4 regions of the Paraburkholderia sp. XV genome follow, and region 3 is predicted to be linked to each of the others. Evidence: predicted binding sites of a transcription regulator. Region 3 holds the regulator's gene; each other region holds the start of a gene.

Region 1 (7,406 bases), on a different contig from region 3:
CTTTCGTGGATGCCGCTGGCCGTGATGTCGCTCGGCGTCGGCGATCGTGCGGTGTATTTTCTGCTCGCGTTCGCCGCTGTGTGGCCGCTCGTGATGAGCACGGCGTCAGGCGTCGCACATCTGGACCGGCGCTGGATCCAGCTTGGCGAAAGCCTCGCCGCCACGCGCGCGGAAATGCTCTGGCATATCTATGTGCCGGGCGTCGCTGCACATGTGCTCACTGGCGTGCGACTCGCTATCGGCATCTTGTGGATCGTGCTGGTGCCTGCGGAAATGCTCGGCGTGAGCGCGGGACTCGGCTATCTGATTCTCGATACCCGCGACCGGCTCGCGTATTCGGAGCTGACGGCCGTCATCCTCGTAATCGGCGTGCTGGGTTTTCTGCTGGATCTCGCGGCGCGCGCCATTGCCGCGCGCCTGTCGAGTGACGTGGCGATGCGGGATCAGTAGATCCCTGCATCACGCCGACGCGTTGTTGACACGCAGTGAACCGGTCCGTTACGTCGGATGCGCCTGAGCCTCGCTGCTGACCTTCCTCGAAGCGGCGCGCCGGGCGCCCGCTTCGTATAACTCGCAACCGTGGCGCTTTGTGCATGCGCGTCGCGGCACGGCACGCGGGGACCGCTTTCCCGGCTTTCTCACCGAGTTATCCGTTGACGGCAACCGCTTGACCGGCCACTGCGCGCTCCAGTTCACTGCGCGAATGCGCGAGACTGAAGCGTTCGTTGGACGGCGTGCCGTTCAGATGATAATTGCCTACGGCCGCTTCACGCTGGATCGCCGGGTTATGCGAAGCCAGCACGCGCGCATTGCGCCAGTGACGGTCCAGCCGTCGCGTTTCGCTGGTTGCTGAGGCGCCGCCCACTTCGAACACCAACGTTGCCGCTTCCAGCACCTGTTCGATCACGATTTGCTGCGCCTGGTACGCCTCGATATCGAGCGCGATATACGTTTCCTTCGTTGCGTGTCCTGCGAGTCGCGCCTGATAGGCGCTTTCCAGCGAGCGCGCGACCGATGCCGTGATGCTCTCCGCCGAATACGCGAGACTGGCGAGGCGCCCGACTACGCGATGCACAAGCGGATTGTCACGCGGACTGGAGCGGCCAGGTACGCCGAAGGTTCGCGTGTGCCCGTGCGCAAAGGCCACGCCGTCACGCAGCACGGCGCGCGCAATGCCTGTCAGCGTCGCAAGATGGACGGTCTGATAGAACGCCGTCAATGAAGTATTGCGGCGCGGCTCCGACGCCTTGTAACGCACCAGCAGCTGATCGTCTGTCACATGCACCGACTCGAAGCGCGTCGTGCCGCTTGCCGTCAGACGCTGGCCAAATCCGTCCCAATCGTCGATGCGCGCGACACCCGGTGCGTCCGCGCGCACCACCACGCGCACGTCGTCGGTGCCGTCATGGGCGGCAACGTCGATCCAGTCCGCGTAGAGCGCGCCCGTGCTGTAGTACTTCTCGCCATTCAGCCACCAGCCATTGCCGCCCTTGTCCGCTACCAGTGTGACGGTGTTGTGCGTGCTGCCCGTACGTTCGGAGATCGCCGCACCAACGGTTTCGCCCGCCGCGATCTTCGGCAGCCAGCGCTCGCGCAGTGCTTCGTCATCGCTTTCGAGCCGGCTTTCGATAAAGCCCGAATTCAGCCGCAAGATCTGCGGCAGATTCGAATCGGCCTCGCCGAGCCGCGTCAAAAGACGAAAGAATTGCGGCAGGCTCACGCCGCTGCCGCCATAACGCTTCGGCACGCGCAACGCGGTAAATCCCGCTTCCTTCAGCCAGCGCACGGCTTCGTAGGCGAGTTCCCGATTCTGCTCGCGCTCGATGCTGCCGGCGGCAATCCGCTCGAATACAGGCGCAAAGCGTGCGTCGAGTTCCGCATCGTCGGCGCCGCTGGCAGCGTCGTGCGGGGCGGCGGGAATCGTACTCATCGACAGTCTCCGGACAGGTTCACAGCCCTCCAGACTAAGCGCCGCCAACACGGCGCTGCAACCAACAAAAGCCGATAACGATATGCGCCAGACCGCGTAGCGCACCTTTGTGTCTATACGCCGCTACGTGCATTGCTAATCTCGCGCGGCCGGTTAAGTTTCTGCAAAACGATTATTGGAGCGTGCACAGCTCGCTTTTTATACTCGGCTCTCAGTCAGCACTCGCCGCATGAGAGTGCCAGCGAGAGTCCCATTTTTCATTTGCCTGGAAGGAAGGAACAGATGAGTTTGCGTCCGTTACATGATCGCGTGATCGTGAAGCGTCTCGATCAGGAAACCCGTACTGCATCGGGCATCGTGATTCCCGATAGCGCCGCCGAAAAGCCGGATCAGGGCGAAATCGTGGCCGTCGGGCCGGGCCGTCGCGGCGACGACGGCAAGCGTATCGAACCCGATCTGAAGGTCGGCGAACGCGTGCTGTTCGGCAAGTACTCGGGCCAGTCGGTGAAGGTCGACGGCAACGAACTGCTGGTGCTGCGCGAAGAAGATATCGTCGCGGTCGTTCAATCCTGAGGAGAATTCAATCATGGCAGCCAAAGAAGTCGCTTTCAGCGATCACGCACGCTCGAAACTGGTGGAAGGCGTCAACCTGCTCGCCAATGCCGTCAAGGTGACGCTCGGCCCGAAAGGCCGCAATGTCGTGCTCGAACGGAGTTTCGGCAGTCCCATCGTCACCAAGGACGGCGTGTCCGTGGCAAAAGAAATCGAGCTTGCGGACAAGTTGCAGAACATCGGCGCGCAACTCGTGAAGGAAGTCGCGTCGAAAACCAGCGATGCCGCAGGTGACGGCACGACGACGGCCACCGTGCTCGCGCAGGCCATCGTGCGCGAGGGCCAGAAGTACGTGGCGGCAGGACTCAATCCGCTCGATCTGAAACGCGGCATCGACAAGGCGGTGATCGCCGCCGTCGAAGAACTCGCGAAGATCAGCAAGCCGACCACCACCAGCAAGGAGATTGCACAGGTTGCGACCATCTCGGCAAACGGTGAAGAATCGATCGGTCAGCGCATTGCAGAAGCCATCGACCGCGTCGGCAAGGAAGGCGTGATCACCGTCGAAGACGGCAAGTCGCTGGCCGACGAACTCGACGTGGTCGAAGGCCTGCAATTCGATCGCGGCTATCTGTCGCCGTACTTCATCAACAATCAGGACCGCCAGCTCGCCGTGCTCGAAGAGCCGTTCATCCTGCTGCACGACAAGAAGGTCTCGAACATCCGCGATCTGCTGCCCGTGCTCGAACAGGTGGCGAAGTCGGGACGCCCGCTGCTGATCATCGCAGAAGACGTGGAAGGCGAAGCGCTCGCGACGCTGGTCGTGAACAACATTCGCGGCATCCTGAAGACAGTGGCCGTCAAGGCGCCCGGCTTCGGCGACCGTCGCAAGGCACTGCTCGAAGACATCGCGATTCTGACGGGCGGCCAGGTGATCGCAGAAGAGACCGGCTTGACGCTCGAAAAAGCCACGCTCGCCGAACTGGGCCAGGCCAAGCGCATCGAGGTCGGCAAGGAGAACACCACGGTCATTGACGGCGCAGGTGAGAAAGTCAACATCGAGGCACGCGTGAAGCAGATTCGCGCGCAGATCGCCGAGGCAACGTCCGACTACGACCGCGAGAAGCTGCAGGAACGGGTGGCGAAGCTTGCGGGCGGCGTGGCCGTCATCAAGGTGGGCGGCGCGACCGAGATCGAAGTGAAAGAGAAGAAAGATCGCGTCGACGATGCGCTGCACGCTACGCGCGCGGCCGTCGAAGAAGGCATCGTGCCGGGCGGCGGCGTGGCGTTGATCCGCGTGAAGCAGGCGATCGCCGAGCTGAAGGGCGCGAATGCCGACCAGAATGCCGGCATCAACATCGTGCGCCGTGCGCTCGAAGAACCGCTGCGCCAGATCGTCGCGAATGCAGGCGAGGAAGCGAGCGTAATCGTCGCCAAGGTCGCGGAAGGTTCGGGCAACTACGGCTACAACGCGGCCACGGGTCAGTACGGCGATCTCGTCGAAACGGGTGTCGTCGATCCGACCAAGGTCACGCGTACTGCGCTGCAAAATGCGGCATCCGTGGCCAGCCTGCTGCTGACGACGGACGCCACCGTGCATGAAGCGCCCAAGGACGCAGCGCCCGCTGCTGCGCCGGGCGGTCCGGGCGCGGGTGGTCCTGGCTTCGACTTCTGACGCACGGTTGAGAGAGTGCGCTGACGCTGTGAAGCGTCAGCGCCAAAAACGCCGCGCGTATCGTGATGGCGCCGTCTTGCAACACAAACAGGCCGCCATTGCTCTCCTTGTCCCTTCCGACGTCGGAGATCACCGCCTTCACAGGCGCATGCGGCCGCGAGCTTCGCGATCGAGCCGTTGAATGCGCCACCGAAACGGGCATTGCCCCTGACACCGTGACAGCCGCCTGAATGTCCCGCGGGCCGCTGATCGCATGAACAGACCGTCGGCAGGTTCTCCGTCGCTTTGTTAAGCTCCGTATGGTGCGCTTTGCGATAAGGATAGGGAATGAACGATCAGTCTGAATTTGTGCCGCCAAAGGTGTGGAGCTGGGACAAGCAAAACGGCGGGCGTTTCGCCAGTATCAATCGTCCGGTTTCAGGCGCTACGCATGAGAAAGCGCTGCCTGTCGGCAGACATCCCCTTCAACTGTATTCGCTCGGGACGCCAAATGGCGTGAAGGTGACCGTAATGCTGGAGGAGCTCCTCTCGGCAGGCCATGTCGGTGCCGAGTACGATGCATGGCTTATCAGAATCGCTGACGGTGAGCAGTTTGGAAGCGGATTCGTCGAGGCAAATCCAAATTCCAAGATTCCTGCCCTCGTTGATCGCAGTGGCACCGAACCCGTGCGCGTCTTTGAGTCAGGCGCGATTCTCCTGTACCTCGCGGAGAAATTCGGCGCGTTTATTCCTCGCGACCCTTCACAACGTGCTGAATGCCTGTCCTGGTTGTTCTGGCAGATGGGCAGCGCCCCTTACGTCGGAGGCGGTTTTGGACATTTCTACGCCTACGCGCCGACCAAAATGGAATATCCAATCAACCGGTTCACAATGGAGACGAAACGCCAACTGGATGTACTGGACAAGCGACTTGCGGAGAATCGATTCCTCGCAGGCGATCAATACACGATTGCTGACATCGCCGTCTGGCCCTGGTACGGCGGGCTTGCGAAAGGATGGCTATACGATGCAGCTGAATTCCTGTCCGTGGATGAGTACAAGCACGTTCAGAGATGGGCAGACGAAATCTATCGACGGCCTGCCGTCCAGCGCGGCCGTATGGTCAATCGCGTCTATGGCGACCCCGCGACGCAACTTCACGAGCGTCATGACGCAAGCGATTTCGAAGCACGCACGGAAGACAAGCGAACAAGATCCTAGCCCGGGCATCTGACAGAAGCGTTGTAGCAACGGTCCTCGCAAATCCAGGCGCGAATCCCGTCAAGCCGTGAGCTACGCGTATTTGTCGCCGACCGTGCTGCGAATCGGATGGGTATCGTAGACGATGACCATCCGCTCGATGAGCCCATCGTCGTCGAATTCGAAAACATCGACGCACTCGAAACGCACCGCGGTCCCATCTTTTAGCCCCCAGTCATAGACGAAGTATCCGGTCGCACGTCGGGCTCCCGTCGTGCTAACGCAGATGTCGATAGGCGTTATTCTGCTTTCTCCAGACGCTGCGCTGACCTTCGCAAAGAATGGCGCAGGGCGCATCCAGCCGAGAAACGGCGAGAAGATCTGGGCGTCCGGCGTGAACAACGCGCAGATCGCCGCGACATCGCCGCGCTCCAACTCGCCGAGATAGTTGCGAACCTGCCGCGTGTATAGTGCTTCCGACGATGAGACCATCTTCATTCTCCGATCATTCGTTGACAACTCCGCGCGTTCGAGCGGACGCGCATCCGATGCAGGCACGATAGCGATGCACCGATGACCGAACAATCGAAAAATCCGCAACCCGGGTATGCAACCCATGCATATCCATTAGCCGACCTTACGCGGGCGCTGCCGCCGCTGACAGCGTTCCAGTCATTCGTCGCCGCGGCGCAACTCGGGAGCATCAGCAAAGCCGCTGACCATCTGTGCCGAACGCAGGGCGCGGTGAGCCGTCAGATCCAGCAGCTGGAAGCGCACTACCGGTGTGCACTTTTCGTGCGCCACGCGTCGGGGCTGACGCTGACGGCGGAAGGAAGCCAACTGTTGACCGTGGCCGTAAGCGTACTCACGCAACTGGTTCAACACGCGGACATTCACGCCAGCACAGCGTCTGTCGTTACCGTGCGGTTGCCGTCCACGTTCGCAATTCGCTGGTTGCTCCCGCGGCTGGCAGACATCCATCACGCGTTGCCCGGAACAGAACTGCGCATCTCCACATCCGCGGACGACACGCCGGATTTCACCACGCCTGACGTCGACGCCATCGTTGTTCGTGGAACCGGGCAGTGGGCGGGTATGGACGCGGTTCCGTTGTTTGCCGAGCAACTCACACCGATGTGCACAAGCGAAATGGCCGCATCGCTTGGCTCGGCAGCCGACCTTGCAGATGTCACATTGCTCCATCCTGGGCGCGGCCACGAGGAGTGGCGATGCTGGCTGGACAGCGTCGGGGCACGGCACATCGACGCGGACCGTGGGCTCGTTTTCGATACCCTCGAATTGACGCTCACCGCTGCGGCGGAAGGGCATGGAGTTGCAATAGGCGATCCCCGGATGGCGAGGGACCGCCTGCGGGCAAAGACACTGGTGACGCCTTTTATCGACGTGGCGCAAAACGGCTTGTCGTACTTCGTCGTCTACCCCTCCCAACGCGCCGCACAGTCCAAGATTCGCGCCCTCGCTGACGTCCTGTTCCGGCTTGCGCAGGAAGCGTGATTGTTATCGAGGAAAGCAGTCCTGTCGTGCGACGAGACCGTCGGCGGCACGCGACCGCCCCTGTTCCGCCGTTCTCGCAGCCGTCAAAGCCGTCCCGATAGTAGTTCTCCTGGAAACGACTCATCCCGAACCAGCGCGGGAACCAACGCACTCATTCAAACGATCTATTTCGCGGGAGATCTGTTTCCGTCTGCCTTCTGACGACGTTGATTACCTTGCGACAGCCGCCAGCGGACCGACTCGTCCGCGCCGGGACCTGCCTGGATCTCCAGATCCGCCGGGTTGGTCTGCTCCCCCGTCTCCTGATCGATAAAGCTCCACCGTACCTCGGCCCCTGTCTTTCGATTCACGAACTTCATCGGAGGCGCCGAGGCTCCGGAAACTTCCAGACTGTCCCCAATCTGCGCGAGTACCGGCATCACGGGGGCGATCTGCCAGCCTTTGTGAGTCAGCAGATATTCAAATCGCTCGGGATTCGCCTGATAGCGCCTGCGCTCAACGAGGCCGTTGGCCTCCAGATGCTTGAGCCGGTCGCTGAGCGTTGCGTTGGTTATG
Region 2 (7,406 bases), on a different contig from region 3:
CCGGCGCGCCGATCACGTTTTTCAGCAGCGGATTCGCGACGGTGTCGAATGGCGCGGGCTCGGTGATCTGAAAGCCGCCGATCAGCGTCGCGATCAGCACGCCCCCGATCAGAAACAGCGCGACTGCGACCAGCGACGCAATGCGCAGCGCAATCGACGCGCGCCGCGCGACGACACCATCCGCCTTCATCTTGACGAACGCCGCGCCGTGGGCCGCCAGCATCGACACGCTCACCACGCCGCACAACAGCGCGAACGGATTGAGCAACTCGAAGAAGCTGCCGTGATAGGTGACGCGCAGATCCTGATCGAACTGGAACGGCACGCCTTGCAGCAGGTTGCCGAACGCGACGCCGAACACCAGCGCCGGCACGAAGCCGCCGACGAACAGCGCCCAGTCCCACGCGCTGCGCCAGCGCGGATCATCGCGCTTGCCGCGATAGTCGAAGCCGACCGGGCGGAAGAACAGCGCGAACAGCACGAGCAGCATCGCGAAGTAAAAGCCCGAGAACGATGCGGCGTAGACGAGCGGCCACGCGGCGAACATCGCGCCGCCCGCGGTGATCAGCCAGACCTGGTTGCCTTCCCAGGTCGCGCCGACCGTGTTGACGACGATGCGCCGCTCCGCGTCCGTCTTGCCGATGAACGGCAGCAGGATCGCTGCGCCCATGTCGAAGCCGTCGGTGAGCGCGAAGCCGATCAGCAGCACGCCGACGAGCACCCACCAGATCACTTTGAGGGTTGCGTAATCCATAGCGATGTTTCCTCGTGTTTTCGTGCGACAGCAAGCGCGTCGCGGTCGAAGCCGCTATCCAAGCCGCTCATGCCGCCGTATTCGCGCCGACCGCCGGCTTACTGGCCTGCTCGTGGTGGTAGCGCCCCGTATGCAGCGACGATGGACCAAGCCGCGCGTACTTGAACATCAGCGTGATCTCGATGATGAAAAGCGCGGTGTAGAACACCACGAAGCCTGCGAGGCTCAGATACAGATCGCCCGCCGTCAGGCTCGACGCCGATAGCGAAGTTGGCAGAATGCCTGCGATAGTCCACGGCTGGCGCCCGAGTTCCGCAACGATCCAGCCGAACTCCGCCGCGAGCCACGGCAGCGGAATCGCCCACACGGCCCAGCGCAGGAACCAGCGCCGGCTGTCGCGCAGCAGCGAGCGTTGCGCGCAGAAGAAGAACGCGAGCACGAAGGTGGCAAGGAACAGGATGCCGAGGCCGACCATCAGCCGGAACGACCAGAACACGGGCAGAACGGGCGGCACGGTTTTTTTCGCGGCCTGTTTGATCTGCTCGGCGGAAGCGTCGGTGACGTTCGGCGTGAACTGCTTGAGCAACAGGCCGTAGCCGAGGTCCTGCTTGTGCTGGTCGAAGGCGGCGTGCGTGGCGTCGCTCGCGTCGCCTTGCTTGATCTTTTGCAGCGCGCCGTATGCGAGCATGCCGTTGCGGATGCGCGTCTCGTTGCGCGCCATCAGTTCTTTCAGACCGATGACCGGCTCGTCGAGCGAACGCGTCGCGATGATGCCGAGTGCGTACGGCACGCGCAACGCGTAGTCGGTGCGCTCTTCCTGCTGATTCGGAATGCCGACAATCGTAAATGGCGCGGGCGGCGGCGCGGTTTCCCATTCGGATTCGATCGCGGCGAGTTTCATCTGCTGCACTTCGCCTGTGGTGTAGCCGGATTCGTCGCCGAGCACGATCACGCACAAGGTGGACGCCAGCCCGAAGCCAGCCGCGACGGCGAACGAGCGCAGCGCGAAGTCGATGTCGCGGCGCTTGAGCAGATACCACGACGACAACCCGAGCACGAACATCGACGCCGTCACATAGCCCGCCGACACCGTATGCACGAACTTCACCTGCGCGACGGGATTGAATATCACGGCGAACAGGCTCGACAGTTCCATGCGCATCGTTTCGTAGTTGAACTCCGCGCCGACCGGGTTGTTCATCCAGCCGTTGGCGATCAGGATCCACAGCGCGGACAGGTTCGAGCCGAGCGCGACCAGAAACGTGACCATCAGATGCTGGATGCGCGACAGCCGGTTCCAGCCGAAGAAGAACAGCCCGACAAAGGTCGATTCGAGAAAGAACGCCATCAGCCCTTCGACGGCGAGCGGCACGCCGAAAATATCGCCGACGTAATGCGAGTAGTACGACCAGTTGGTGCCGAACTGGAACTCCAGCGTGAGACCCGTGGTGACGCCCATCGCGAAGTTGATGCCGAACAGCTTGCCCCAGAACTGCGTCATGTCCTTGTAGATCGGCTTGCCCGTCATCACGTAGACGCTTTCCATGATGACGAGCAGCCACGACAGGCCGAGCGTCAGCGGCACGAACAGGAAGTGATAGAGCGCCGTGACGGCGAATTGCAGACGGGAGAGATCGACGACGTCGCTAGCGGGCATGGTTGTCACCTTGAGTCGAAGGCGGCGGTGAGGCGGACGCCGGCACCGACAGCAGCGCCTGGGCGACCTGAGCAGGCGGCAGCGACATGTTCTGCGCCTGCGGATGATTGAAGAACGCGAATTTGAGCGCGAAAAGAAGCGCGAATTTGATCGCGAGCACGATCAGGATGTCGCGGGCGAATGTCGGACCGCGAGCCCACGCGACGATGCGGCTGGCGAATGTGCGGCGGGCGGCATTCCTGTGATCGAGCGTAATGGTCATGTTTTATGGGCAACGACATCGCGCCGGTTGACCCGGCAGGACACAGTGCGCATCACTCGCGGCACTGACGCATGCACAACCATTGTAGGAATGGGACGACGGACGGGCCCGCGTCATCGTGTCGCGAGGTGGTCCGTTTCTATCACTGATAATTCACGTTCTGCGCGAGGTCAAGACAATGTCTCGACATTGATGCGGATCGACGCAATATTTGACGACGCACAAGAAAAAGCCCCGCCTTCTTGCGAAGAGCAGGGCTCTGTTTCGAGACGGTGCCGCCGGAGGACCGGCGCGCACCGCTGCTTCTCTGAGGTTACGCGTACTCGGCCAGCGCCGTGCGCATTTTCTTCATCGCGCTTGCTTCGATCTGGCGAATCCGTTCGGCCGATACGCCGAACTCGTCGGCCAGTTCGTGCAGCGTCGAGCCGCCCGAACCGTCGTCTTCCACCTGCAGCCAGCGTGCTTCGATGATGCGGCGGCTGCGCGGATCGAGCGATTCCAGCGCGCTCGCGATGCCGTCGCTATGCAGACGGTCACGCTGACGCGCGGCCAGCACGGCTGTCGGCTCGCTGTGCGAGTCGGCCAGATAGGCGATCGGGGCGAATGCTTCTTCGCCGTCTTCGACCTGGCCTTCGAGCGCGATATCGCCACCCGACAGACGCGTTTCCATCTCGGACACTTCTTCGCGCTTCACATTCAGCTCTTTCGCCAGGCCCTCGATCTCGTCCGGCGTGAACGACTGCAACCCTTGCTTGTGGCTGCGCAGGTTGAAGAACAGCTTGCGTTGCGCCTTGGTCGTCGCCACTTTCACCATGCGCCAGTTGCGCAGGATGTACTCATGGATTTCGGCCTTGATCCAATGCATTGCATAGGACACGAGGCGCACGTTCTGCGTCGGGTCGAAGCGCTTCACGGCCTTCATCAGGCCGATGTTGCCTTCCTGGATCAGGTCGGCGTGCGGCAGACCATATCCGAGGTAATTTCGCGCGATCGACACGACCAGCCGCAGGTGCGACAGGACGAGCTTGCGAGCGGAGCCAAGATTGTTTTGCTCGCGGTATTCGGTGGCGTACTGGCGCTCTTCTGCCGGCGTCAGCATCGGAATCCGGTTTACGGCCTGGATGTAGGCGTCGATGTTGCCCAGCTGGCCGGGCAGAAGCGAAGCGTGCGAGAGCGCCAGTGCACCTGCCGGAGCGGCCTTAGCCGACGACGGGCTCAGAGTACTCGGAAGGGTCAGTGTGTTGCTCACGTAGCAAACTCCTTTATTCAGACAAATGTCCGCCAAAGCGGACCACGATGGATGTTAGCACTCTCATTTCCTGAGTGCTAATACTTAGAAGCCGTAGGGGCATGAGAGTTCCCTCTCTCCTATCGAAAATACACATTCAATAGCATAGTACCTCATCTGCGGGTTTGGCACCGACCGCTTAGCATTCGTCGGCTGCAGCAGGATTTTGCAATCGTCTGTAAGATTTTTTCGCAAACAGAAGCAGTGATTTGCGGCTTTCGGTTGTTATTAAAGGGTCCGATAGTTGCTTCTATCTCTAGAATGTCGCTGCACGATGTCCCTGCTAAACCTCGCATCCGGTGGACGCACGATGGAAAAAAAGAACAAGCGCTCGTTTAATCTGGCACCGAAATGTGTCGTCGTGGCAGCGCTTTTCGGCGTATCGAGTCTCGCCTCGGCGGACCAGTTCGGCATTCAGATTGCGGGCGGTGTCGCCGATCACCACGTTCGAAAACTCGACCTTGGCTTCGTCTGGGACCCCAATCTGACGTGGTGGGAAATCGGCGGCTGGCATTTCGCGCTGCTCGGCGAGGCGCACGCCGCGTGGTGGCATACGGACGAAGGCAACGTTCACGAGGATATCGGCGAGTTCGGCGTGACACCCGTAGTGCGGTTCATCAAGAGCGCGGGTTATTTCCGCCCGTTCATCGAGGCGGGCGTCGGTGTGCGGCTTTTGACGCATCCGCGCATCTCGTCGAATTACACGCTCAGCACCGCCTTCCAGTTCGCCGATATGGTGGGTGTCGGCGCACAATTCGGCGAGCATCAGCAGTACCAGTTTGGCTACCGCTTTCAGCACGTCTCCAATGCAAGTATCAAAGAGCCGAATCCTGGTATAAATTTCCAGCAGATTTACGTGCAGTACAACTTCTGACGACCGCTGCCGTTGTCGGCGCGGTCGTCGATAGGGGCGAACGCGATGCCGGCAAAAGTGATCGAAGCGATTCGCGGGCTCGAGCGCGATCGATTTCGCGCGATGGTGGAAGGAAACGGACAGCAGCTCGACGCGCTGCTGTCGGACAACGTCATCTACGTCCACACGAACGGCAAGCGCGAGTCGAAGCAGCAGTTCATCGACGCCATCACGGCCGGGCGCCGGCGCTATCGCCAGATCGAGGTGCAGTCGCAGGACGTGCTGCCTGTCGGACGCGAGACTTGCGTTGTCACGGGGCGCGCGCTGATCGAGATGGAAGCGAATAGCGGCGCGCTGCTCTTTCCGATCGCCTACATGGCGATTCAGGCGCAGGAAGACGGCAAATGGCAGCTGATCGCCTGGCAGGCGACGCGTTGCGCAATCGAGTGACGCGGATCGCGCCGTCACTCTCCACCTGACGGAGGCCGCCTCGTGAGCGGTCCATGCGCGCTGGCGACGCTTGAGTCGCCGGCGTTTGCGCCTCTGCGGTTTTCGGATGCCGTTACGTTACTTGACGTTACGCCGCGACCCGCCGGTCGACAGTCGCCCAACCCGCGCGATTGACGCCGCTGACGACGGCATCGACGACGGCCGTCATTTCGTCCTCCGCTACGCCGATGCCATGACGCATGGGCTGGTCGCCCACGCGGCTCGCGACGAACACGACCGTGCGGCCGTCCGTGGTGCGCGCCGCCTCGAACGACGTGATTTCAATGGCGTGTTTCGCCACCGCCGCCATTTCCTGCGCGACCGCCTTCGCATACGCCTCGTGGCCGTCGATGCTCGCCGCCGCCGTCGCGGGCACGGCAATCTCGCGCTTGTTCCAGCGCACCGTCGATCCGTTGACGCGCTGCGCCGGGCCGTCGGCCTCGAAGTATTCGCGGGCAAAGAGCGCGCAGATCGCGTCGCCCGTCACTTCCTCGCCGGATTGATCCGCCACCTTTTGCACCGCGTGGCTGAATTCGATCTGCACGCGCCGCGGCAGCGCGAAGCCCATGCCGCGCTCGACCAGATACGTCGCGCCGCCTTTGCCGGACTGGCTGTTCACGCGGATCACGGCGTCGTAGCTGCGGCCGACGTCGGCGGGATCGATGGGCAGATACGGCACTTCCCAGACGGCGTCGGGCTGCTGCTGTGCGAAGCCCTTGCGGATCGCGTCCTGATGCGAGCCGGAGAACGCCGTATAGACGAGATCGCCCGCATACGGATGACGCGGATGCACGGGAATCTGGTTGCAGCGCTCGACCACGCGCCGCACGGCGTCGATGTCCGAGAAATCGAGGCCGGGGTCGATGCCTTGCGTGTAGAGGTTCATCGCGAGCGTCACGATATCGACGTTGCCCGTGCGCTCGCCATTGCCGAACAGACATCCTTCGATGCGGTCGGCGCCCGCCATCAGCGCGAGTTCCGCTGCGGCGACGGCCGTGCCGCGGTCGTTGTGCGGATGCACCGACAACACGATGCTGTCCCGGTAACCCAGATTGCGGTCCATCCACTCGATCTGGTCGGCATACACGTTCGGCGTTGCGGCTTCGACGGTGGCGGGCAGGTTCACGATCATCTTGTGATCGCGCGTCGGGCGCCACGTCTGCGCGACGGCGTCGCAGACTTCGCGCGCGAACGGCAACTCGGTCATGCTGAAGGTTTCGGGCGAATACTGGTAGGTCCAGTGCGTCTGCGGGCGGGCGTCGGCGTGTTCGCGAATGATCCGCGTGCCCTCGACGGCGAGCGCCTTCACTTCGTCCTGGGACTGGTTGAACACGATCTTGCGGAACGACGGGCAGATCGCGTTGTACAGATGGACGATCGCGCGCGGCACGCCTTCGAGCGCTTCGAAGGTGCGCGCGATCAGGTCGGCGCGCGACTGCACGAGCACTTCGATGGTCACGTCGTCGGGAATGCGCTTTTCGTCGATCAGCTTGCGGACGAAATCGAAGTCGGTTTGCGACGCCGACGGAAAACCGACTTCGATTTCCTTGAAACCGATCGCGACGAGCATCTCGAAGAACTCCGTCTTCTGCGCGATGCTCATCGGCTCGATCAGCGACTGGTTGCCGTCGCGCAGATCGGTGCTCATCCAGATGGGCGCGCGGTCGATGGTGCGGGTGGGCCACTTGCGGCCGGTCAAACGGACGGTGGGGAAGGGGCGGTACTTTTCGGCAGGGTTGCGCAACATGTTGAGGCCTCGTTCGATTCGTCTAGTCGTGTGCTGGGTGGTGTGGCGTCGAGCGGCTGGCGGGCTGCCACAGATGCACGTCCCGCAAGCCGGGCGCTAGCGGGAGCAACGAACGGGCGCGAACGAACAGCGTCGTCTGAACGACGACGAAGGCGACAATCGGAACGGAAGCCCATGCAACGTGCATTTGACCCTCGCGATTCGTCCGCGCGATAAACGGACGAATACGGACGACTACAGGTTTTGAAGGAACTACGGACTGGGGTGAAACAGGAACTGCTCTGGAGGACCGCCGCTAGCCGCTGTGGCGACTGCGTGCGGCGCTACGCCTTGCTTACGCTAGACGTAGCGATAGG
Region 3 (7,406 bases):
CCTTCGAGATGACGGACGACAAATGACCGAGCATCGCCTCGTCCGATTCGGACAGCGCCGACAGCGCACCCTGCACACCGTCGATCAGATTCGCCGAATGCGACAGCCGCCGGTGCTCGACGTTGACTTCTTCCCACTCGCCGGGCTGCGGCGAGAGCTTGTCGAGTTCCGCGAGCTGCCATGCCAGACGCTCGCGTTCGAGTTGCAGTTCGCGGTCCTTGCTCTGCGCGGTCTCGACGGCCTGCGCCGCGTCGCGCCAGCTACGCCATGCGCGGGTGACGGCGGCCTTCGTGTCGAGCAGCCCGGCATGCGTGTCGAACAGCTCGCGCTGCGCGTCGGGCCGCATCAGCAGTTGATGCGCGTGCTGGCCGTGAATATCGACGAGCATTTCGCCGACTTCGCGCAGTTGCGTGAGCGTCGCCGCCGTGCCGTTGATGAACGCGCGCGAGCGGCCGTTGCCGTCCACCACGCGGCGCAGCATCACCGTGTTGCCGTGCTCCGTCTCGCTGGCGGAGAGCGCCTGTTCGTCGAGCCACGCGTCGACCAGCGGATGCGTGTCGAATTCGGCCGTGATGTCCGCGCGCGCCTCGCCGTTGCGCACGACGCTCGCGTCGGCGCGTGCGCCGAGCGCCAGCGCCAGCGCGTCGATGAGAATGGATTTGCCGGCACCCGTTTCGCCGGAAAAGACTGTGAAGCCGCTGTCGAATTCAAGGTCGAGCGCGGCGACGATGACGAAGTCGCGTATCGAGAGGTGGCGGAGCATGGCTCGTCTGTGTGGCGTGGCTGGCGTGAGTTGGTGTGGTGTGTTGTCGTTACGCTCGGACTTGCAGCAGGCCGCGCTGGCAGATATTCAGTCGCGTGGATCGTCTTCGTGCGACGGATATTCGTTCCAGTGCAGCTTCTTGCGCAGCGTCGCGTAATAGCTGTAGCCGACAGGATGCAGGAAGGGCACGGTATGGCGCGAGCGTCGCACGTCGATCGTGTCGTTCAGTTCCAGCGCGGTGAACGACTGCATGTCGAAGTTCACATTGACGTCGCGGCCCGAGATGATCTGGATGCTGACCTTGGAGTCGTCCGGGATCACGATAGGGCGGTTCGACAACGCATGCGGAGCGATCGGCACGAGCACGAGCCCCTGCAGCTGCGGGTGCAGAATCGGCCCTTGCGACGACAGCGCATAAGCCGTCGAGCCCGTCGGCGTCGCGACGATCAGCCCGTCCGAGCGCTGGTTGTACATGAAGCGGCCATCCACGGACACACGCAGTTCCGCCATACCCGAAAAGCCCGAGCGGTTCACGACGACGTCGTTGAACGCGAGCGCGTGGTAGATGGGCTGGCCGTCGCGCATGATCCTCGATTCGAGCAGCGTGCGCTCTTCGCGCTCGAAGGTGCCCGACAGCATCTGCGGGATGATCTCGCGCATGTCGGTGAACGGGATGTCGGTGATGAAGCCGAGCCGCCCGTGGTTGATGCCGATCAGGGGCGTCCGGTATGGCGCCAGCTGGCGGCCGATGCCGAGCATCGTGCCGTCGCCGCCGAGCACGATGGCAACGTCCGCGCGCGCGCCGATCTCCGCCGGACGCAGCGCAGGCCATTGCGTCACGCCGATTTCCTGGGCGGTTTCCGCCTCGAACACGACGTCGAGACCGAGCTTGCCGATGCACGCGGCGAGCGCGGTCAGCGGTTCCCCGATGCCCGGCGTATTGCTGCGCCCGATGAGCGCGACGGTCTTGAACTGGCTGTTAGCTTGCATGCCGGCATTACACCATAGGTGGGACCTGAAAAGAACCGTGGAACGCGGCGGCACGCCCGTGGGGGCTGACGCGCGACGGCCGCGCGATGCCGGCCAGCCTTCGCCGGATTATCGTTAGAATGGTGAAGTCCTCATGACAGACGTGACGACTGTCCGGACTCATGCGATGTGGCTTCAGCGTGGGCGGGGTGCCGCGCAGGGCGCGCAAGGCTGTCGAGCCGCCGCGCCTCGTGCCGCCGCGCGCTCGCCGCCATCCGGTGGTTACGCTAAAATTTTTCGCCATGCTAGATCCTCGAGCACAAACCCTTCTGAAAACGCTGATCGAGCGGTATATCGCCGAAGGTCAGCCGGTCGGCTCGCGCACGCTTTCGCGGTACTCGGGGCTCGAACTCAGCCCGGCGACGATCCGCAACGTGATGTCCGATCTCGAGGAACTGGGGCTCGTCATCAGTCCGCATACGTCGGCGGGACGCATTCCAACGCCGCGCGGCTACCGGCTTTTCGTCGACACCATGCTCACCGTCGAGTCGGCCGCCGACGAAGACGCCGTGATGCGCGCAGTGAAGACCACGCTGCAGCCGGGCGAGCCGCAGAAAGTGGTCGCGGCCGCCGCGAGCGTGCTGTCCAACCTGTCGCAGTTCGCGGGCGTGATCCTGACGCCGCGCCGCAGCCATGTGTTCAAGCAGATCGAATTTCTGCGCCTGTCCGACAAGCGCATCCTGCTGATCATCGTGACGCCGGAAGGCGACGTGCAGAACCGCATCATGGCGACGCAGCGCGATTTCTCGCCGTCGCAGCTCACGGAAGCCTCCAATTACATCAACGCGCACTTCGCGGGCCTGTCGTTCGACGAGGTGCGCCTGCGTCTGCGCGAGGAAATCGACGAACTGCGCGGCGACATGACCACGCTGATGCACGCGGCCGTCACCGCGAGCACGGACGTCACGGATACGGGCGAAACCGTGCTGATTTCCGGCGAGCGCAATCTGCTCGAAGTGGCCGACCTTTCGTCGGACATGGCGCGGCTGCGCAAGCTGTTCGATGTATTCGATCAAAAGACGAGTCTCCTTCAGTTGCTCGACGTGTCGAGCCACGCGCAAGGCGTGCAGATTTTCATTGGCGGCGAGTCGAACCTCGTCCCGATCGAGGAAATGAGCGTGGTGACCGCGCCGTACGAGGTGAACGGCAAGATTGTCGGCACGCTCGGCGTGATCGGCCCGACGCGCATGGCCTACAACCGCGTGATTCCCATTGTCGACATCACCGCGCGACTGCTTTCGATGACGCTCAGCCAGGGGTAGCGCCGAGTCCGGCATGGTGTTCATCATGCGCGGCGTTTTTCGCCGTGCCAATTGGCCGAACGGCCAGGTATCGGCGGCAGACCGCCCCGCTATAATGGGCTTCCCGATTCATTACGTGCCGCGCGCCTGCACGGCTCTTTTTCTTGCCTATGCGCTTCGACCTCGAGCGGCCCTCGCAGAATGCTGCGGCACATCGTGTCGCCGTGTTGCTGATCAACCTCGGAACGCCCGATGCGCCGACGCCTCGCGCCGTGCGGCGCTATCTCGCGCAGTTTCTGTCCGATCCGCGCGTGGTCGAGATCCCGTCGTTCGTGTGGCAAATCATCCTGCGGCTGCTGATCCTGCCGTTTCGCGGCGCCGCCTCGGCGAAGAAGTACGCCGCCGTCTGGATGCCTGAAGGCTCGCCGTTGCGCGTGCATACGGAAAAGCAGGTCGAAGGGCTGCGGCATCTGCTGCACGTGAACGACTACACGGTGATCGTCGACTATGCGATGCGTTACGGCACGCCCGGCATTCCCGCCATGCTCAACCAGCTGAAGCTGGCGGGCGCCGAACGCATCCTGCTGATGCCGATGTATCCGCAGTATTCGTCGTCGACCACGGCCACGGCTTTCGACGACGCGTTCGCTGCGCTCAGGCGGATGCGCAACCAGCCGGAGATCCGCACCGTGCGCCAGTACGCGGATCATCCCGCCTATATCTCGGCGCTCGCGGCGCAGGTGAACCATTATTGGCATGTGCACGGCCGCCCGGACTTCGCGGCGGGCGACAAGCTGGTGCTGAGCTTTCACGGCGTGCCCAAGCGTACGCTCGACCTGGGCGACCCGTATCACGAGCAATGTCAGCAGACGGCGTCGCTGCTGATGCACGCGCTGGGGCTCACCACTGTGGAATGCCGCGTAACGTTCCAGTCGCGCTTCGGCAAGGCCGAATGGCTGCAGCCTTATACGGCGCCTACGCTGAAGGAATTGGGCGCGGCGGGCGTGCATCGCGCGGACGTATTCTGTCCGGGTTTCACGGCGGATTGCCTCGAGACGATCGAGGAAATCGGCATGGAAGTGCGTGACGAATTCGTGCACGCGGGCGGGAAAGTTTTTCACGCCATTCCTTGCCTGAACGCATCGCCTGCGTGGATCGCGGCGCTCGGCGAGATCGTCGCGCAGCACCTGCAAGGCTGGCCGGTGCAGGTGAGCGCGCCGCAAAGCGCGTCTGTTGCCTGAACTTTTCCGCGTCCGGCATGCAATCTGCATTCGTGTATCGGCTCATGGCGTCTGGAAACGCCTGAAGAAGGACTGATGAACTACAAGATTTCCACCGAACCGGGCGCTCGCTTGCGCATCGACAAATGGTTGTGGGCGGCGCGCTTCTTCAAGACGCGTTCGCTGGCAACCGATGCCGTCGAGAAAGGCCGGGTGCGGATCGGCGGCGCAAGTGTGAAGCCGGCCAAGGATGTGCGGGTCGGCGATCTGGTCGAGATCGAGATCGAACGGATCGTGTGGCAGATCCAGGTGCTCGGCGTGTGCGACGTGCGCGGACCAGCGAGCGTCGCGCAGACGCTTTACGTGGAAACCGAAGAGGGTAAGCAGAAGCGGCAGCAGGAAAACGAGCGGCGCAAGACCTATCGCGAGCCGGCCGCCGAATTGCACGGGCGGCCGACCAAGCGCGACAGACGCGTCATCGACAAATTTTCGCGTGAGGGTTGAACAGCTGTTCCATCGTCGCATGAACGCCACCATATTCAGTGGTGTGCTCGTTGACGACGCCGGACATGCAGATGGTCGTGGTGCCTGCGATAAGTACCAATGCGACCACCGATATAGCGAAGGTCAGTTTCACGGTACTCCCCCATGGAGATTGCAAGCGGAAACGGGCGATTCAGCTGGTAGTAAGCCGTACGTCAGATTAGGGTTAACGTGCCTTTTCGGACGCCTGAGTTGAGTTTAGGACACTCGCGCAGTGCGCTCAATCTCAATATGATGCCGCGTTCGCCATGCTTGTTACGCCAGATTTCCGGGCCCCTGCAAGGTGCAAAAAGCATCCGCGGGAGCCTTGAAATACGGCGTGCGCACCCTTACCTGCACCGTTGATGCGCGGCCGGCATGTTGTATTGGCACAACGCTCATCGAGCGAGTCCCGTTAAACTGCCGCCGTTTTTTGGCCATATCTATTTGAATTTCAGCGACATGGAAAACACGCAAGAGAATCCGACGAGCCAGAATCCCACGCCCGCCGACGAAGCCGCGCGCCAGGCCGCAGAGGCCGCATCGGGCGAGCCGCAGGCTCAGGCGCAACAGCCGGACGCAGCTGCCGGCGAACCGCAAGCCGAAACGTCCGGCGTCGAAGCCGCATTGGCCGAAACGCAGGCGAAGCTGGCTGAAATGCAGGAAAACTTCCTGCGCGCGAAAGCGGAGACGGAAAACGTGCGCCGCCGCGGTCAGGAAGACGTCGCGAAGGCACACAAGTTCGCCATCGAGAGCTTTGCCGAACATCTGCTGCCCGTCGTCGACAGCCTCGAAGCTGCCGTCGCGCACTCGTCCGACGATCTCGTGAAGGTCCGCGAGGGTGTCGAGCTGACGCTGCGCCAGCTGACGGGCGCGCTGGAGAAGGGCAAGGTCGTTGCTCTGAATCCCGTTGGCGAGAAGTTCGATCCGCATCGCCATCAGGCCATTTCGATGGTCCCGGCCGACCAGGAGCCGAACACCGTGGTCGCCGTGCTGCAAAAAGGCTATGTGATCGCCGACCGCGTGCTGCGTCCGGCGCTGGTCACGGTCGCGGCGCCGAAGTAAGCGGTCTTCGCGCTGTCATGGCCGGCATTCCTGTCGACGGCACCGCATTCGCGGCTTTCGACATGCAGGCGCTCAGCGCCGATACCTTCGACGCCGGCATCCAGTCGGCGGGCGACGATCTGGCCGTGGTGTTCTTCTGGGGGCTGGACTGCTTCAACTGCGAAATCGCGAAGAAGGCAATGCTCTCGCAGCCGGACGCGATCCGTGCGCTCGGCCTGCGCTGGTTTCACAGCAATGTCTACGAGCATCGCGAGCTGGGGCGGCGCTTCCTGCTGCATGGCGTGCCGTCATGGTTCTTTTTTCACCGTGGCAAGCGCCTCGGAAGGGCGACGGGCTGGCATGGACTGGCGCAATTCGAAGCGGCCGTGGCCGCGGCTCGTGCGAAAATCCGCCCGGCCGTCGCAGGGGCAACCGGTGCAGACGCACCCGTCGCAGGGGCGGCGGGCTCAATCGACGGATAAACCGATTGGAAAAATTTAATGACCGCATTGGATTAGGGGTCTTGAAAACGGTGCGGCTGCACTTATGTTGAGTGCAGGATGAATTTCAGGGCGGGACGCCCGGTGGCCGGATCGGCCAGCCAGCAATGCCCGCAGCGATCAAAGTCAGGAGATTAGTAAAAATGGGCAAAATCATCGGCATCGACCTCGGCACCACCAATTCGTGCGTGGCGCTGATGGAAGGCAATCAGGTCAAGGTGATCGAGAACTCGGAAGGTGCGCGCACCACGCCGTCGATCATCGCTTACATGGACGACAACGAAGTCCTCGTCGGCGCGCCCGCCAAGCGTCAATCGGTCACCAACCCGAAGAACACGCTGTACGCGGTCAAGCGCCTGATCGGCCGCCGCTTCGAAGAAAAAGAAGTGCAGAAGGACATCGGCCTGATGCCCTACAAGATCGTCAAGCACGACAACGGCGACGCCTGGGTCGAAGCGCACGGTCAAAAGCTCGCGCCGTCGCAGATCTCCGCTGAAGTGCTGCGCAAGATGAAGAAAACGGCCGAAGACTATCTCGGCGAAACGGTCACGGAAGCCGTCATCACGGTCCCGGCGTACTTCAACGACAGCCAGCGTCAGGCAACCAAAGACGCGGGCCGCATCGCCGGTCTGGACGTGAAGCGGATCATCAACGAACCGACGGCTGCTGCGCTCGCCTTCGGCCTGGACAAGGCTGAAAAGGGCGACCGCAAGATCGCTGTGTTCGACCTGGGCGGCGGCACGTTCGACATTTCGATCATCGAAATCGCGGACGTCGACGGCGAAATGCAGTTCGAAGTGCTGTCGACGAACGGCGACACGTTCCTCGGCGGTGAAGACTTCGACCAGCGCATCATCGACTACATCATCGGCGAGTTCAAGAAAGAGCAAGGCGTCGATCTGTCGAAGGACGTGCTCGCGCTGCAACGCCTGAAGGAAGCGGCTGAAAAGGCGAAGATCGAGCTGTCGTCGGGTCAGCAGACGGAAATCAACCTGCCGTATATCACGGCGGACGCATCGGGTCCGAAGCACTTGAACCTGAAGATCACGCGCGCCAAGCTGGAAGCGCTGGTCGAAGACCTGATCGA
Region 4 (7,406 bases), on a different contig from region 3:
TGACGCATTGCGGATGCAACGCGACGTCAAAGATCGGGAAAACCAGCGGGACGTTGCGATAGGCGTGGCGAACAGCTGCGCAAACGACAAGATATGGAGTTGTGTATTCAAACTCTCCAACCAGGCGCTGGCGATCGATGCCGGCAGCGTGGAGGCTCAGGCTTTGCTTCAGCGGGCGGTTCTTTCGACAGGATGGAAGCCGCTAGGCGATAAAGCCGCACCCGCGCCGCGCAAACCGCCGCCCGTCGTTGTCAACAGTGCACCGACGAGATTGCCGACGGGATTGCCGACGCTTCCACCCTTGCCGCCGGGCACGCCAACGGACAGCGCCGCCCGTCCGTCAGCGAACAATGCGGCGCCCGCCGCCTGGGTGGCGCCAGCCCGCGATGGCGGCGATGCGCAGACGAGCGCCATGCACGCGCCGGACGGGGGAAGCGGTTCGCCCGTTGCGTCGGTGACCACGAAGTGAGGGTGTCGCGTGGGCGCAGGGAACTGCGCGCCGCGGTCGGTCTGCTCGTCGCCGCCCGGCAAGTGCGAAACGGCCGCGACGCATAGACGCGGCGCAATCAATCCTATATTTCCCAATCGAACGGCTGCGCGGTCTGACTCTCGGCCGCCAGCCGCTGCCGGCCTTCCCGCGAAATCACGACGTGACTGGACGGCTCGATCGTCATCAGATCGGCCTTTTCGACGTGCGTGCTCGCTGAGCGGCTTTGCTTTCCCTCCCGCAGATACTCCAGGAAGGGCTGAAACTGACGGACGGCATGGATGGCGTTGGTCATCATTCAACCTTTAATGGCTGTATCCGGCTGCATCCGGTTCCATCGGGAAACGGGGTTCCGAGCCGTGTCGTGACGATGTCTGGCGTTCATATGACAGCCGAAAACGGACGCTCGCCTTCCGCGCCGTTTATTTCGGATATCTACGATTTCGGGTCGATCTTATCGATTGCGGTCCGATATACCTGTGCGTCATCGCACAGTATTCGGAAGCGGGATGCGGGGCTTTTCAGACACCGGGTTGCTGGCCGATTTGCACGGTCACGTGGCTTGCATCGGCGCCACTGGCGAACGGGACTCGCGGCGCAAAACGCAGGTCTTGGCTTCGATGTGTGGGGACGGGATCGGGCGGTGAGAATGCGTCAGGCCCCGAACGACGGGCGCTTACGGGATTTCACCTAGACGCCGCTATCTGGAGAGGAGTGCGGCATCCCGGAGCCTTTCCCGCCGTGCTCACAAGCTACTGCATATCAGTAAGTCATTGTTTGTAATGAGTTATTTTTGTCTTGCCGACCTTTTCGAAGTCGGCGGCGAACCGCGCCGACCGACGCATGGGCGATATCATTCTGTCTTCCTCCGTCTCTTCTTGAATTTGTAATCCCTCGTCCATATAATTAGCACTCACCGCACGAGAGTGCTAACAACTCCGCTGGTTGGCGGCGCCAGCCGGCATACCTCAGCGTTCTTCAGTCCCAATCAAGAGAGGATCTATCCATGAACCTTCGTCCTTTGCATGATCGCGTGATCGTCAAGCGTCTGGATCAGGAAACCAAGACCGCGTCGGGCATCGTGATCCCCGAAGCCGCAGCAGAAAAGCCGGATCAAGGCGAAATCCTGGCAGTCGGCCCGGGCAAGCGTGACGACAAGGGCGGCCTGATCGCGCTCGACGTCAAGGTCGGCGATCGCGTTCTGTTCGGCAAGTACGCAGGCCAGACCGTCAAGGTCGACGGCAACGAACTGCTGGTGATGCGCGAAGAAGACATCATGGCCGTTGTCAACAAGTAATCACTTGTCCCGGTTCATTCTCAAGAATTCAAGGAGTTAGAATATGGCAGCTAAAGACGTCGTGTTCGGCGATTCCGCCCGTGCCAAGATGGTTGAAGGCGTGAATATTCTCGCCAACGCAGTGAAGGTCACGCTGGGTCCGAAGGGCCGTAACGTTGTTCTCGAACGCAGCTTCGGCGGCCCGACGGTCACCAAGGACGGTGTCTCGGTCGCGAAGGAAATCGAGCTGAAGGACAAGCTCCAGAACATGGGCGCGCAAATGGTCAAGGAAGTCGCTTCCAAGACCAGCGACAACGCCGGTGACGGTACGACGACGGCAACGGTTCTGGCCCAGTCGATCGTTCGCGAAGGCATGAAGTACGTCGCATCGGGCATGAACCCGATGGACCTGAAGCGCGGTATCGACCGTGCAGTCGCAGCAGCAATCGAAGAGCTGCGCAAGATCAGCAAGCCCTGCACGACCAACAAGGAAATCGCACAGGTTGGCGCGATCTCGGCGAACAGCGACACGTCGATCGGCGATCGCATCGCTGAAGCCATGGACAAGGTCGGCAAGGAAGGCGTCATCACCGTCGAAGACGGCAAGTCGCTGCAAGACGAGCTGGACGTTGTCGAAGGTATGCAATTCGACCGCGGCTACCTGTCGCCGTACTTCATCAACAACCCGGACAAGCAAGTCGCCGTCCTCGACAACCCGTTCGTGCTGCTGCACGACAAGAAGGTGTCGAACATCCGTGATCTGCTGCCGGTTCTGGAGCAAGTCGCGAAGGCTGGCCGTCCGCTGCTGATCATCGCTGAAGACGTCGAAGGCGAAGCACTGGCTACGCTGGTCGTCAACAACATCCGCGGCATCCTGAAGACGGTGGCTGTCAAGGCTCCGGGCTTCGGCGACCGTCGCAAGGCAATGCTGGAAGACATCGCGATCCTGACGGGTGGTCAGGTCATCGCTGAAGAAACCGGCCTGACGCTCGAAAAGGCAACGCTGAACGAACTGGGTCAAGCGAAGCGTATCGAAGTGGGCAAGGAAAACACGACGATCATCGACGGCGCTGGCGAAGCAGCAAGCATCGAAGCGCGCGTGAAGCAGGTTCGCACGCAAATCGAAGAAGCGACGTCGGACTACGACCGTGAAAAGCTGCAAGAGCGCGTGGCCAAGCTGGCTGGCGGCGTTGCAGTGATCAAGGTTGGCGCAGCGACCGAAGTCGAAATGAAGGAAAAGAAGGCACGTGTCGAAGACGCACTGCACGCAACGCGCGCAGCTGTGGAAGAAGGCATCGTGGCTGGCGGTGGTGTTGCACTGATCCGTGCACGCAGCGCGATCGCTGGCGTGAAGGGCGACAACGCTGACCAGGACGCAGGTATCAAGATCGTTCTGCGCGCAATGGAAGAGCCGCTGCGCCAGATCGTCACGAACGGCGGCGAAGAAGCCAGCGTCGTGGTGGCAGCAGTTGCAGCAGGCAAGGGCAACTACGGCTACAACGCGGCAACGGGCGAGTACGGTGACCTGGTGGAAGCTGGTGTCGTGGACCCGACCAAGGTGACGCGTACGGCACTGCAGAACGCAGCTTCGGTTGCTGGCCTGCTGCTGACGACGGACGCAGCTGTCTGCGAACTGCCGAAGGAAGATGCACCGATGCCTGGCGGCATGCCCGGCGGCATGGGCGGCATGGGCATGGACATGTAATTTCCAGGTAACTGGAATGCATGTGAGAGGCGCGCCGCGAAGTGCGCTTCTCATGCCAAAAAGAAAAACCCGCAGCAATGCGGGTTTTTCTTTTGGTGCTTCAGGTTTGGCTAACGGGCATGCAGGCGAAGCGTTCAGCGTTGCAGCAGAAAGTGCTGGCGCAAATGATCGAGCACGCGCGACACGCTATCCGTTTCAGTCAGCGTGGTGGTATCGATAAGCAAATCGGGGTGCGGCGGTGGTTCATACGGTGCCGACACGCCGGTGAACGAATTGATGGTTCCCGCCTGGGCCTTCGCGTACAGCCCTTTGGGATCACGCTTCGCGCAATCGTTTGCTGAAGCGGACACATAAGTCTCGACAAACCTGTCGGTTCCAATTATGCCGCGGGCCATTGCCCTGTCTTCGAACATCGGCGAGATCAACGCGGCGATCACGATCAGCCCCGCGTCGTTCATCAATTGCGCGACGTGCGCGACCCGGCGGATGTTTTCTCGCCGGTCTTCTTTCGAAAAGCTGAGATCGCTTGTCAGGCCGTGGCGGACGTTGTCGCCATCGAGCACGTAGCACGCGTGTCCCATCGACATCAGTTCGCGCTCGAGCCGGAACGCGATCGTCGATTTGCCCGCGCCCGACAAGCCCGTGAGCCACACGGTAACGGGCCTGTGCCCAAGCATCGAGGCGCGGTCGTGGCCGGTGATGGTGCCGTTGAAACGTTGTACAAAAGGCTGAATACGTTCGACGCACGCGCGGCCGTCCTGCTCGTCGCGAGCGACGCGGCCACTTGGCGCGCTGCTTTGCGTGCAGCAGGCGCGCGGCTCGGAAACGGCGGCCGCAGCACTGGGGGGAAGGTCTTCCAATTCGGATTGTCCGGAGGTTCCGTCAGGGGATCGACGGTCTGCCGTTGAGGCTGCCTCGTCGACTGGCGGCGAAGAGGTCTCATCAGACAGTGGTAATAATTACAATCCGTAATTGTAGTATCTAAGAAATAAGATTGCTGTAACGGATAATTACCACTGAAATACTTGATTTGCGAATTGGCGCTTGACTGGAGTCATTCTCACGCCCCTTCGCGGCCTCGCGTGCGCCGCGGGATCAATGCCGCGCCTCACCCGGCGTCGTATCCGTCCCGCCGCCCAGCGGCACCTCATCTTCGCTGCTTCTTGCCCAGAAGAAACGATCCGGGAGATATGCTCCCATCCCCGGCCGAAAGGCGGCCTGCATTGCCTGGAACAGATACTCCTGCGCTTCGCGGACCGCCTCGGCCGGTTCCTGGCCGTTGGCCAGCAGCGCGGCAATCGCGGCGCCGAGCGTATCGGTGATGCCCATGATCCGCTGTTGTCCACGGTCCCACATGTCCTGCCGCAACTGGCCGTCTTCGCTGAACAGCGTGTTGACGAGCCGATGCGTGCCCGTTTCCGTCGACAGGATGTATTCGCAACCTTGCGACAGCAGATGTGAGATCGCGGCGTCGAGACTCGGCGCTTCGGCATCGCCGTCCGGCTGCGCGAGCGCGAGCAGGGCGGTCGTGTCCGCGACCAGCAGCGTGGTTTGCGGCGCGAGCAGATCGGCGATGGCTTCACGCAGTTCGTCGGCGGCGAGCACATGTTCGTCGTCGAGCGTGAAGTCGGGCGCGAGGATGAGCGGGATGTCGTCGTAATCGGCGACCACCTCGGCGATCGCGCTGACCACTTCCGCCCGCGTGGCGGCGCCGACCTTGAAGGCGGCGATGGGCATGTCCTCTAGCAGCATCCTCGCCTGGGTCGCGACGGCTTCCGGGTCGAGTCCGGTGACCTCGTCGCAGCTCGCCGAGTCGCGCACCGTGTAGCCGGTCAGCACGGACACGCCGTGGCAACCCATGCTGGCAAGCGTCATCAGGTCGGCTTGCAATCCGGCGCCGCCTGTCGGGTCCGACAGGCCGAAGGTGAGAACGATCGGAGGGGTGTTGCTGGCCATGAAATTTTTGTGGTCGATGAGCGAAATGTTCGTGGGTCACAACCGGCGCACGACGCGCCCGCGCGGCCCACACAGACGGCTCAATTATGCGGCCTTATACGCGTGTAAGGCATTTTTTCGCATCCGCCGGCGGGTCCCGTCACACATAACGCCGCAAAGCGTCGCGGACCACCGCTCGGACCCCGCATCCGCTAGGCATCGAGGCGGCAACACGGTACCATCATGGCTCCCGTTTCCCCGGACTTTTCGACGCGACTCAAGAATGGAATATAAGAGCTGGATGTGCCTGATCTGCGGCTGGATTTACGACGAAGAAGCCGGTCTGCCAGAGGAAGGAATCGCGCCGGGCACGCGCTGGGAAGATGTTCCCATCAATTGGACCTGTCCCGAGTGCGGCGCGCGCAAGGAAGACTTCGAGATGGTGCAGATCTGATCGACCCGCCTTGCCGTCGGCGGGCATTTGTTGCCCGCCACGCAAGGTCGATCGATCGAAATGAATCGAATACGCGCGCGATGGAACATCGGCGCGCATGGGCTGTCGCAAGATGAATTGTCGCAGCGCTTGGCTTGCACGCTTATGCGTGCGATTCATCACGGTGGTCTGGCAGGTGCTGCTGCGTGAGCATGGTGCTTTCAGCATCGCGAGGTTGCGAACTTGAGCGGCGCCGTTTGCGTCATGTCGTGATCTGAGAAAGCGGCACCGTTTCGGGGCTATGCGGTCGGTGGCCCGGCAATTGCACTATTTTCGCCATAACGGCAGTTCCGGAGGCGCAGTATCGATGCCGCCGGACCATGCCGGCGTTCCTGCAACCTGCTCATGACCCTTCGATCCGCATCGCCCGATACGCTCGACGCTTTACCGAATCCCCGCGGCGGCGCCGTCCGCCCCGCGGAGCAGGCCATTGCCGATGCGCTCGATGCCTTCGAGCAGCGGCGCGACATGACCGCGCAACTGCTGATCGCCGGGCGTGCGTTGCGCGAGGCAGGCTGGCTCGCCGCCCACCGTTTCACCGATGCATTGCTGCTCGTCTCGCCGATGGCGGCAAGCGGTCTCGCCGAAGAGGCGGCCGCCCGCGCGGCGTTCGGCGCGGCGTTGCGCGCGTTTCGTGCGGCGCTCGAACGGCGAAATCTGCGCGAGCTTGGCTGCTCGGGCTCGCTTTTCGAGCATTACCGCGCGCTCAGCACGCATATCGCGCAGCACACGCCCGGCTACAGCATCACGTTCGAAGACGTCGCGCTTGCCGGCCGGCCCGTTCCGCCCGTTTCGCTGCGTTCGCAATCGGCGGCGCGCCTGGCGCATCTGCGGGCGCGTTACGAGCAGGCGCTGCTGCCCGTGCTGCGCTCGAAAGGCCATGTCAGCACGAGCGCGGTGGCGGGCGCGGTCAATGCGGCGCTCGACGATCTCGACGCCTGCCTCGTCGATCTTTCCGGTCCCGATCCATACGATTTCTGGCGTCTCGCCCTGGCGTGCTCGCGCGCGTTGCGCGCGACCGGCCGCTCCGTCGAAGATGCCGACATGCGGCGCTTCTACGCGCGTTGCAACATTGCACTTGCCGATGAAGAGCGCGGCATTCCGCTCGCGCCGCGCTCGCTCGTGCGTGCGACGCTCGCGCTGTTGTGGCGCGACTATGCGCTATTCGGCGCAGCCGCCGAAGACACCGAGCACGTCGAACTGCTGCGCGACTACGGCTTGACGGTCGACTGGCATATCGCGGGCACGCAGGCATCGGAAGCGCTGTGGGAGGCGGGCGCGCACCAGGCGGAGACGCTGGCGGCGCACGTCGCGATGACGCGCGAACTCGGCGTGCTGACGGTCAATGCCAACGCGTATGAAGACTTTTTGCAAACCGCCGACGCCGCGATCGCCGCACTCTCGGATTACGCACGCGCCGCCGACAATCCGCAAAAAGCCGACCCCAGCGCCGCGCTGCAAGCGGGCGATGCGGCCTACCGACTCGGCGCGGCTGCGTCGGCGCTCGGAC

Evidence for each region. Region 3 encodes HrcA, which represses chaperone genes, less so after heat shock. Its sites were predicted from a motif close to TTAGCACTCNNNNNNNNNGAGTGCTAA; they were not measured.
Region 1: a site for HrcA is predicted at 2,146-2,172, ahead of groES (co-chaperone GroES). Genes of this name have one in related genera too.
Region 2: a site for HrcA is predicted at 3,977-4,003, ahead of rpoH (RNA polymerase sigma factor RpoH). Genes of this name have one in related genera too.
Region 4: a site for HrcA is predicted at 1,394-1,420, ahead of KFO72_RS19115 (co-chaperone GroES). Genes of this name have one in related genera too.

What each region holds. Positions count from the first base shown of each region.
Region 1 covers NZ_JAGUUD010000056.1:14,760-22,165, forward strand. Annotated here, with positions in the region: gene KFO72_RS23920 (ABC transporter permease) at 1-450, shown strand, start outside; partial or broken gene KFO72_RS23925 (nitroreductase family protein) at 518-748, shown strand; gene KFO72_RS23930 (acyl-CoA dehydrogenase family protein) at 647-1,930, opposite strand; gene groES (co-chaperone GroES) at 2,213-2,503, shown strand; gene groL (chaperonin GroEL) at 2,517-4,157, shown strand; gene yghU (glutathione-dependent disulfide-bond oxidoreductase) at 4,485-5,357, shown strand; gene KFO72_RS23950 (nuclear transport factor 2 family protein) at 5,430-5,828, opposite strand; gene KFO72_RS23955 (LysR substrate-binding domain-containing protein) at 5,910-6,851, shown strand; gene KFO72_RS23960 (winged helix-turn-helix transcriptional regulator) at 7,016-7,406, opposite strand, start outside.
Region 2 covers NZ_JAGUUD010000035.1:59,364-66,769, forward strand. Annotated here, with positions in the region: gene cydB (cytochrome d ubiquinol oxidase subunit II) at 1-754, opposite strand, end outside; gene KFO72_RS18545 (cytochrome ubiquinol oxidase subunit I) at 822-2,411, opposite strand; gene cydP (cytochrome oxidase putative small subunit CydP) at 2,401-2,673, opposite strand; gene rpoH (RNA polymerase sigma factor RpoH) at 2,987-3,922, opposite strand; gene KFO72_RS18560 (acyloxyacyl hydrolase) at 4,272-4,835, shown strand; gene KFO72_RS18565 (nuclear transport factor 2 family protein) at 4,881-5,264, shown strand; gene leuA (2-isopropylmalate synthase) at 5,392-7,050, opposite strand.
Region 3 covers NZ_JAGUUD010000012.1:35,897-43,302, forward strand. Annotated here, with positions in the region: gene recN (DNA repair protein RecN) at 1-763, opposite strand, end outside; gene KFO72_RS09290 (NAD kinase) at 851-1,753, opposite strand; gene hrcA (heat-inducible transcriptional repressor HrcA) at 2,035-3,054, shown strand; gene hemH (ferrochelatase) at 3,204-4,274, shown strand; gene KFO72_RS09305 (RNA-binding S4 domain-containing protein) at 4,350-4,757, shown strand; gene KFO72_RS09310 (hypothetical protein) at 4,729-4,890, opposite strand; gene grpE (nucleotide exchange factor GrpE) at 5,238-5,840, shown strand; gene KFO72_RS09320 (thioredoxin family protein) at 5,858-6,301, shown strand; gene dnaK (molecular chaperone DnaK) at 6,463-7,406, shown strand, end outside.
Region 4 covers NZ_JAGUUD010000037.1:48,673-56,078, reverse strand. Annotated here, with positions in the region: gene KFO72_RS19125 (hypothetical protein) at 1-469, shown strand, start outside; gene KFO72_RS19120 (hypothetical protein) at 573-785, opposite strand; gene KFO72_RS19115 (co-chaperone GroES) at 1,494-1,784, shown strand; gene groL (chaperonin GroEL) at 1,828-3,468, shown strand; gene cysC (adenylyl-sulfate kinase) at 3,603-4,202, opposite strand; gene KFO72_RS19100 (hydroxymethylpyrimidine/phosphomethylpyrimidine kinase) at 4,564-5,424, opposite strand; gene KFO72_RS19095 (rubredoxin) at 5,687-5,857, shown strand; gene KFO72_RS19090 (hypothetical protein) at 6,242-7,406, shown strand, end outside.